Regions from separate parts of the Rhodoferax sp. P1_F3 genome, predicted to be linked through region 1. Evidence: predicted binding sites of a transcription regulator. Region 1 holds the regulator's gene; the other holds the start of a gene.
The links. Region 1 encodes FNR, which switches genes on or off when oxygen is low (the NO sensors DNR and NnrR bind a similar motif). Its sites were predicted from a motif close to TTGATNNNNATCAA; they were not measured.
Positions count from the first base shown of each region.

Region 2: the regulator FNR is predicted to act here: its motif matches at 1,263-1,276, upstream of AC1DZ5_RS04435 (DUF2189 domain-containing protein).

Region 1 covers NZ_JBFUBO010000006.1:262,953-266,353, reverse strand. Annotated here, with positions in the region: gene AC1DZ5_RS12055 (sulfite exporter TauE/SafE family protein) at 1-103, opposite strand, end outside; gene hemN (oxygen-independent coproporphyrinogen III oxidase) at 113-1,513, opposite strand; gene fnr (fumarate/nitrate reduction transcriptional regulator Fnr) at 1,709-2,428, shown strand; gene AC1DZ5_RS12040 (hypothetical protein) at 2,432-2,668, opposite strand; gene AC1DZ5_RS12035 (FixH family protein) at 2,692-2,973, opposite strand; gene ccoG (cytochrome c oxidase accessory protein CcoG) at 2,984-3,401, opposite strand, start outside.
Region 2 covers NZ_JBFUBO010000002.1:374,245-377,645, reverse strand. Annotated here, with positions in the region: gene AC1DZ5_RS04450 (recombination-associated protein RdgC) at 1-204, opposite strand, end outside; gene AC1DZ5_RS04445 (Spy/CpxP family protein refolding chaperone) at 351-842, shown strand; gene AC1DZ5_RS04440 (glutaredoxin) at 854-1,219, opposite strand; gene AC1DZ5_RS04435 (DUF2189 domain-containing protein) at 1,326-2,168, shown strand; gene AC1DZ5_RS04430 (DUF2788 domain-containing protein) at 2,168-2,377, shown strand; gene AC1DZ5_RS04425 (NnrU family protein) at 2,392-2,970, opposite strand; gene AC1DZ5_RS04420 (GGDEF domain-containing protein) at 2,999-3,401, opposite strand, start outside.

The sequences.
Region 1 (3,401 bases):
CCGCCTGCCCGATGCCGGCACAGGCCGCTCCACACATGGCCACGCAGTGGGGACCGCCCACCAGGCCCATCATCAGGGCGGTGAGCGCCAGAGAAGCTTGCATCCGACGATGCTAAATGATCTTGGAAAAGCGGGCTCGGGTACGGTCCGTCTGCAGGTACTTGTCAAACACCATGGCCACCGCACGCACAAAGAACCAGCCCTGTGCGGTGACCTGGATGCCGCTGGCATCCACCGTCACCAGGCCCTGCTCTACCAGTGTCTCCAGGGCTTTCATTTCGGCGGCAAAGTAGCTTTTGAACTCCACCAGAAAGGCCAGATTGATGGACTCGAACTGCAGCTGGCCCTGGCACATCAGCGCCATGATGACAGCGCGGCGCACCAAGTCATCGCGCGTCACGGCCAAGCCGCGCACCACGGGGAAACGTCCCTGGTCCAGGTAGTCGTAGTACTCGTCCAGCGTCTTGGCGTTTTGGCTGTAGGTAGCGCCAATGCGACCAATGGCAGACACGCCCAGTGCGATCAGGTCGCAATCGGGCTGGGTGCTGTAGCCCTGAAAGTTGCGGTGCAGCCGCCCTTGCCGCTTGGCCACGGCCAGCGCGTCTTGGGGCAAGGCAAAGTGGTCCATGCCCACATAGACATAGCCCGCCCCCATGAAGGCCGCCAACGAGCGCGAGAGCATGGACACCTTGGAGGCTGCGCTGGGCAAGGTGACGGTGGCAATGCGCCGCTGAGGCTTGAAGCGCTCGGGCAAATGGGCGTAGGCATACAGGGCGATGCGGTCGGGGCGCAGCTGGTTGACCTGCGCCAGCGTGCGGTCGAACGACTCGGGGCTTTGCTGCGGCAGGCCGTAAATCAAATCAACATTGATGGACTCAAAGCCACGGGCCCGGGCGGCCTCTACCAACGCAAACACCTGCTCGGCCGGTTGCACCCGGTGCACCGCCTTTTGCACGGTGGGGTCAAAGTCCTGCACACCAAAGCTCAGGCGGTTGAAGCCCAGTTCGGCCAGGGTGTCCAGGCGCCGTGCGTCAATCGTGCGCGGGTCCACTTCGATGGAATACTCGCCACCAGGTGCGAGATTGAAGTTGCGCCGCAACATGCCCATGAGCTCGCGCAGCTCGTCATCATTCAAAAAAGTAGGGCTGCCGCCGCCCAAATGCAACTGGCTGACAGCCTGTCCGCGGCCAATGAGGGCCGTATGCAGGTCCACCTCGCGGCTCAGGTAGCGCAGATAGGGCGCGGCGCGGTCATGGTGTTTGGTGATGATTTTGTTGCAGGCGCAGTAGTAGCACAGCGACTCGCAAAACGGAATGTGCACATACAGGGACAGCGCCAGCGCCAGCGCCGCGGCCCCGCTACGGCGTTGTGACAGTGCCTGCGCATAGTCATCGGCCGTAAAAGCCTCCACAAAGCGGTCTGCGGTAGGGTACGAGGTGTAACGCGGCCCTGAAACGTCAAAACGGGTCAACAATCCTTCGGGTACAGAGGTGGGTTCGGCGACAGCGTTCATGAATGCTCCATCTAACGCAGCAACTGTGACGCAAACCGCGAAGCGTGACCTTGATCCAAATCAAGCCGCCCGCGCTTGGCTAGGCGGATAATTGACTTGCATCAGGGGAATACCATGTTTGAAACAACTATGCGGACCGGAAAACCAGGCGAGGCCCAAACGCCGATCGCCATTACGCCTGTGTCTACGGCGCCTCTGAGCCCGCAGACCATCAAAGTGGCGTGCTCCAACTGCAATTTGCGCGAGCTGTGCATGCCCTTGGGCCTGAGCCCCAGCGAGCTGGACCGCATTGACGACGTGGTGGCCAGCCGGCGCAAGGTCAAACGCGGCGACACCCTGTTTCGCAGTGGAGAGCGCTTTACCAGCCTGTACGCCATTCGCACCGGCTTCTTCAAAACCTGCGTGGCCTCGGAAGATGGCCGCGACCAGGTGACTGGCTTTCAAATGGCGGGTGAAGTCATTGGGCTGGATGGCATCGTGAACGAGCGCCACAGTTGCGATGCAGTTGCGCTGGAAGATGCAGAGGTCTGCGTCATGCCGTTTGACCGCATTGAAGAACTCTCACGCGAAGTAAACGCGCTACAGCGCCATGTGCACAAGATCATGAGCCGCGAGATCGTGCGCGAGAACGGGGTCATGTTGCTGCTGGGCAGCATGCGGGCCGAGGAGCGTCTGGCGGCATTTTTGCTGAACCTGGTGCAGCGCCTGCATGCACGGGGCTTTTCACAGTCGGAATTGGTCTTGCGCATGACACGCGAGGAAATCGGCAGCTACCTGGGTCTGAAGTTGGAGACCGTAAGCCGCACCTTTTCCAAGTTTGTGGACGACGGCATTGTGGAGGTGAAGCAGCGCCACGTGCGCATTCTCAACACCGATGCACTCAAGGACATCGTCAATCCCAAGATCTGCAGCTGATCTTTATTCTTCGTTGATCTCGGCAGCACTCAGGCTGAGTACCGCGGTGAGTATGCTGGAGACCGACGTCACGGCCCAGAACGTGAAAAAAAACAAGGTGTAGACGCCCTTGCGTGAGAGTTCCAGGGGAAGACCCAGCCACTGCAAATCCTGTGGGTCTATCAGTGCGAACACCAGTATCTCCAGCACGCAAGCCATCAAAAAGGCCGGCCAGACAATGGCCATCCATTTGCCGCGCATAGAACTCCTTTCGCGCACCCCGGTCAGGGCGCTTTGGGCACCATGACGGGATCTACCACCCCAGTCGCCGCATGGTTACGCGCCTGCATGGCAGGCGCCAGACTTTGCGGAGCATCCGACAAGGTACGGTTGATCTCCACGCCCTTTTGGTAGTAGTTCTCATCGACCAGTGGGTCGGTTCCCACCGCCGCAAGGTAGAAGGTGAAGAAGCTCGCGATCACCACGGTCAATGGCCCAGACACCACCAGCCACACATGACCAAATTGCCACCAGGGGCGCGAATCAATTGTTGCGGAATCGGACATAAAAATCTCCTTAACGGGGAACAATAAACACGGATTTTTCGGTAACCTGGGCACCGCCCTGCTCTGCGGTCACCGTGAAATGGAAGGGGTGCGAGCCAGCCGCAGCACCTTCATAAGGCAGTTGCACGCGCACGGCAACCCAGCGCGACTGGGTGGCGTCAATCTCAATCGCGGGCTCAGACGCCACCGCCAGCCCGGGCAGCCCTTCCACCGCGATTGCAAAGCGCTGTTGGGTTTCAGCGGCGTTCATCACTTGCAGACGGAACACATTTTCAATACGACCACCAGGAGCGATGCGGGCCAGCGCACCGCGGTCCCGCTCTACATCCACCTTGAAGGCGGGCCGCAGGTACAAACTCACCAGCATGGCCACCACCACTGCCCCCAAAATTCCGGTGTACACCAGCACGCGCGGGCGAAGCACATGG
Region 2 (3,401 bases), on a different contig from region 1:
GATCACGAGCTTGAGCAGCCACTGGCCGCCCACGATCTCCACCAAGGGGCCGTGGGCCTGGCCCCGGGGTTCGGTCCAGCCCACCGATTTCTCTTGGCTGGCGCCACATTCCACAAACCGCGCGCCATCCAGCGCCTCTTCCAACTGCGCCTGCGTTGTCGACCATGCCGACACCAGGCGGTACACCATCATGTTTTTGAACACTTTTGACCCATTTCTATAGACCCTGCATTTTCACGCAACTTTACAAACCCACATGGCGGCGCAATGGGGCGGATACACAGCCCTCGCACACTTGCTTTCAACCTGATGCGATACCCGCTGCAGGCAGATGACCAAAGGAACACCCCATGAAACCTGTTTTCAAATCTCTCGTCGTTGCCAGTCTGTTGGCTGGTGCAGGCTTTTCGGTGATGGCGCAAAAGCCGACCCCCGATGCCGCCGCCGATGGCAAGCCCCGCATGGAACACCACCAGCGCATGGACCCTGCCAAGATGGAAGAAATGCACGCCAAACGTGTGGCTGAACTCAAAACGAAGCTGAAGATCACAGCTGCACAAGAAGGCGCCTGGACCACTTTCACCGCCGCCATGAAGCCGCCAGCCCGTGGCGCCCAGCAACGCCCCGACCGCGCCGAGCTGGACAAGCTGAGCACGCCCGAGCGCCTGGACAAAGTCCGCGCCCTGCGCACCCAGCACATGGCCGACATGCAAGTCCAAATGGACAAGCGCGACGAAGCGACCAAGACGTTCTACGCCGTGCTAAGCCCCGAGCAGAAAAAACTGTTTGACGAAGAGCACGCCCGCATGGGCGGCCACCGGGGCGGTGGTGAGCGCAAATAAGCTCAAGTCAGTCAGGCGAGCAGCGTCTTGAGTTCGCCGCTGGCAATCAGAGCCTGCACGTCGGTGGCACCACCTACCAGCGTGCCTTTGACAAACACCATGGGAAATGTGGGCCAGCCGGTCCACAGTTTCAGTGCCGTACGACGGCGCCATGTGTTGAGGTAGTTGCCGTATTCCAGGTAGGTGTAGGCCACACCGGCCGCGTCCAGCGCCGCACGCGCTTTCTTGGGCATGGGGTTCAGCCCCATGCCAACCACCACCACCGCATGCGCAGCGACCGCGGCCTGCACTTCTTGAACAATGTCCTGGTGGTGCCCGGCAATGCGTTCACGGATGGCGGGGTGGATGTGGGATTCATCCAGAACGGGGCGGGGCATAAGCAATCCTCAAAGGGTTAGCTTTTTATTATGCGGTGGGCCCTTGATCTCCATCAAAATTTAGGGGCTGCTCCGGGTCTAGACTGGATAGCATGGGTTCACCACCATGACCACCCCATTTTCACCCCCACCCATCCGCACCATCACCCTGATGCGCCCCCTAATGTGGTTGGGGCTGGCGTGGCATGACATGCTGCGTGCGGGTTGGGTGAGTTTTGCCCATGGCTTGGTGCTGGCCGCATTCGGAGCCGCCATTGTGGCGGTGGCACACCACCGTTTTTGGCTGCTGGCCGGCGCCCTCTCCGGTTTTCTGGTGGTGGCACCCGTGCTGGCCACCAGCCTGTATGCCCTGAGCCGCGCGCTGGAGCGCAAGGAAACTGCAGACTGGCAGGTAGTGGCCAAGACCTGGCTGAACTGGCAGGACAGCCATTTCAACAAATGGGGCAACGACTACTGGTGCATGGTGCAATTTGGCGCACTGCTGGCCCTCGCTGCCACTGGCTGGGTACTCACCTCTGCCGCGCTGATCACCCTGCTGGCCCCTGTGCCAGTGAATACACCCCTGGAGTTTGTACACCACGTCGTGCTGGCGCCCGACAGCTGGCTGTTTGAGCTGTGGTTGGCACTGGGTGGGGTGCTGGCAGCACCCCTGTTTGCCTCCAGTGTGGTCTCCATGCCCCTGCTGCTGGACCGCCGTGTCACGTTGATGCAAGCAGTGTTGACCAGTTGGCGAACGGTCCTGGCCAACCCTGTGCCCATGGCCCTGTGGGCAGCCCTCATCATGGGGTTCACCTTGTTGGGGCTGGGGTCGCTGTTGCTGGGCTTGATTCCGGTAATACCCATGCTGGGCCATGCCAGCTGGCATGCCTACCGCGAGCTGGTGGACGCCTCAGCATTGCCTGCCAGAGAAGGCTATTCCGCTCCCTACGTCCGCCCCGGACACCGCTGATGTTTGGCTTTACCGAAGAGCAAATCGCCAGCTTTGGCCTCACCTTTGGGGTGGGCGGTTTTATGCTCTACATGCTGTTCATCATTGGGCAGCTGGCGTGGGAATCCAAGGCAGGCAAATTCGGCACCTTTGTGCTGTTTTTGGGGCTGGCCTTTGGCATGGTGGGCTTTGCCGCCAAGTTCGTCATCCAGTGGGTGCTGACCCGCTAGAACCTCCCAATAGGTCAGCCGATGGGGCGAATACCAATCAGCAGACCATGCAGCACAAAGGCAAATAAAGCCCAGGCTGCCACACCCACCACCACGGTGACGCCCGTGCCCCATGCGGTACCTGCCGGGTACGCAGTGCCCAACGCCCGGTCACGCCGGCGGCAGGCGATGAAGTTGACCACGGCCCAGAACAGAAAGGCGCCAAACAACACAACATGCGCCAGGTTGCCATTGGCCAACAGGTGCGCCAGCGCCCAGGCTTTAACGGCTAGCACCATGGGGTGGTGAAAACGTGCCTTGATGGCGTTGGAAGGCACATAGGCTGCCGCCAATAAAACAAAGGCCAGCAGCGTGAGCAGGGCCGCCAGATGCCGCATGCCCGCGGGCGGGGTCCACAGCACCATCGGGGTTTCGCGGGCCACGCCGAATCCCCAAACGATGAGCGCCAGGCCTGCGGCGGCCAACAGGGAATACACGCCTTTGTAAGTGCCCTCGCCCCAGCGGGCCAATGCCTGGGTGCGCCAGCTGTCAGACACCATGCGCACCGAGTGCACACCCAAGAACACCAGCAAACCCAGTAACAAATAACCCATCACAGCCCCTTGGTTACACCGTCGCGCTTTAGGCGCCCAGCACCCGGTTTTTGCCTGCGCGCTTGGCCAGGTACATGGCCTGGTCGGCACGGCGAATCGCGTTGGCCGGTTCTTCATCCGCAGCCAGTTGCGCCACACCAGCGCTGAACGTAATCAACAGTTTTTCAGTACCCGCCAGGAAAAACCGCTTGGTGAGCTCGCGCTGCAAGCGGGTCATGGCCTCGATGCCCTTGTCCAGTGGCGTATCGGGCAACAAGATCACAAACTCTTCACCGCCATAGCGGGCCAAGGTATCTTGCGGGCGCATGCACTCACGGGCCACCGCCGCCAAATGGCTCAGTGCGGCATCACCCGTGGCATGGCCCAAGGTGTCGTTGAGCTTTTTGAAGTTGTCGATATCCAGCAAAGCCACGCTGAGGGGCAATTCCTTG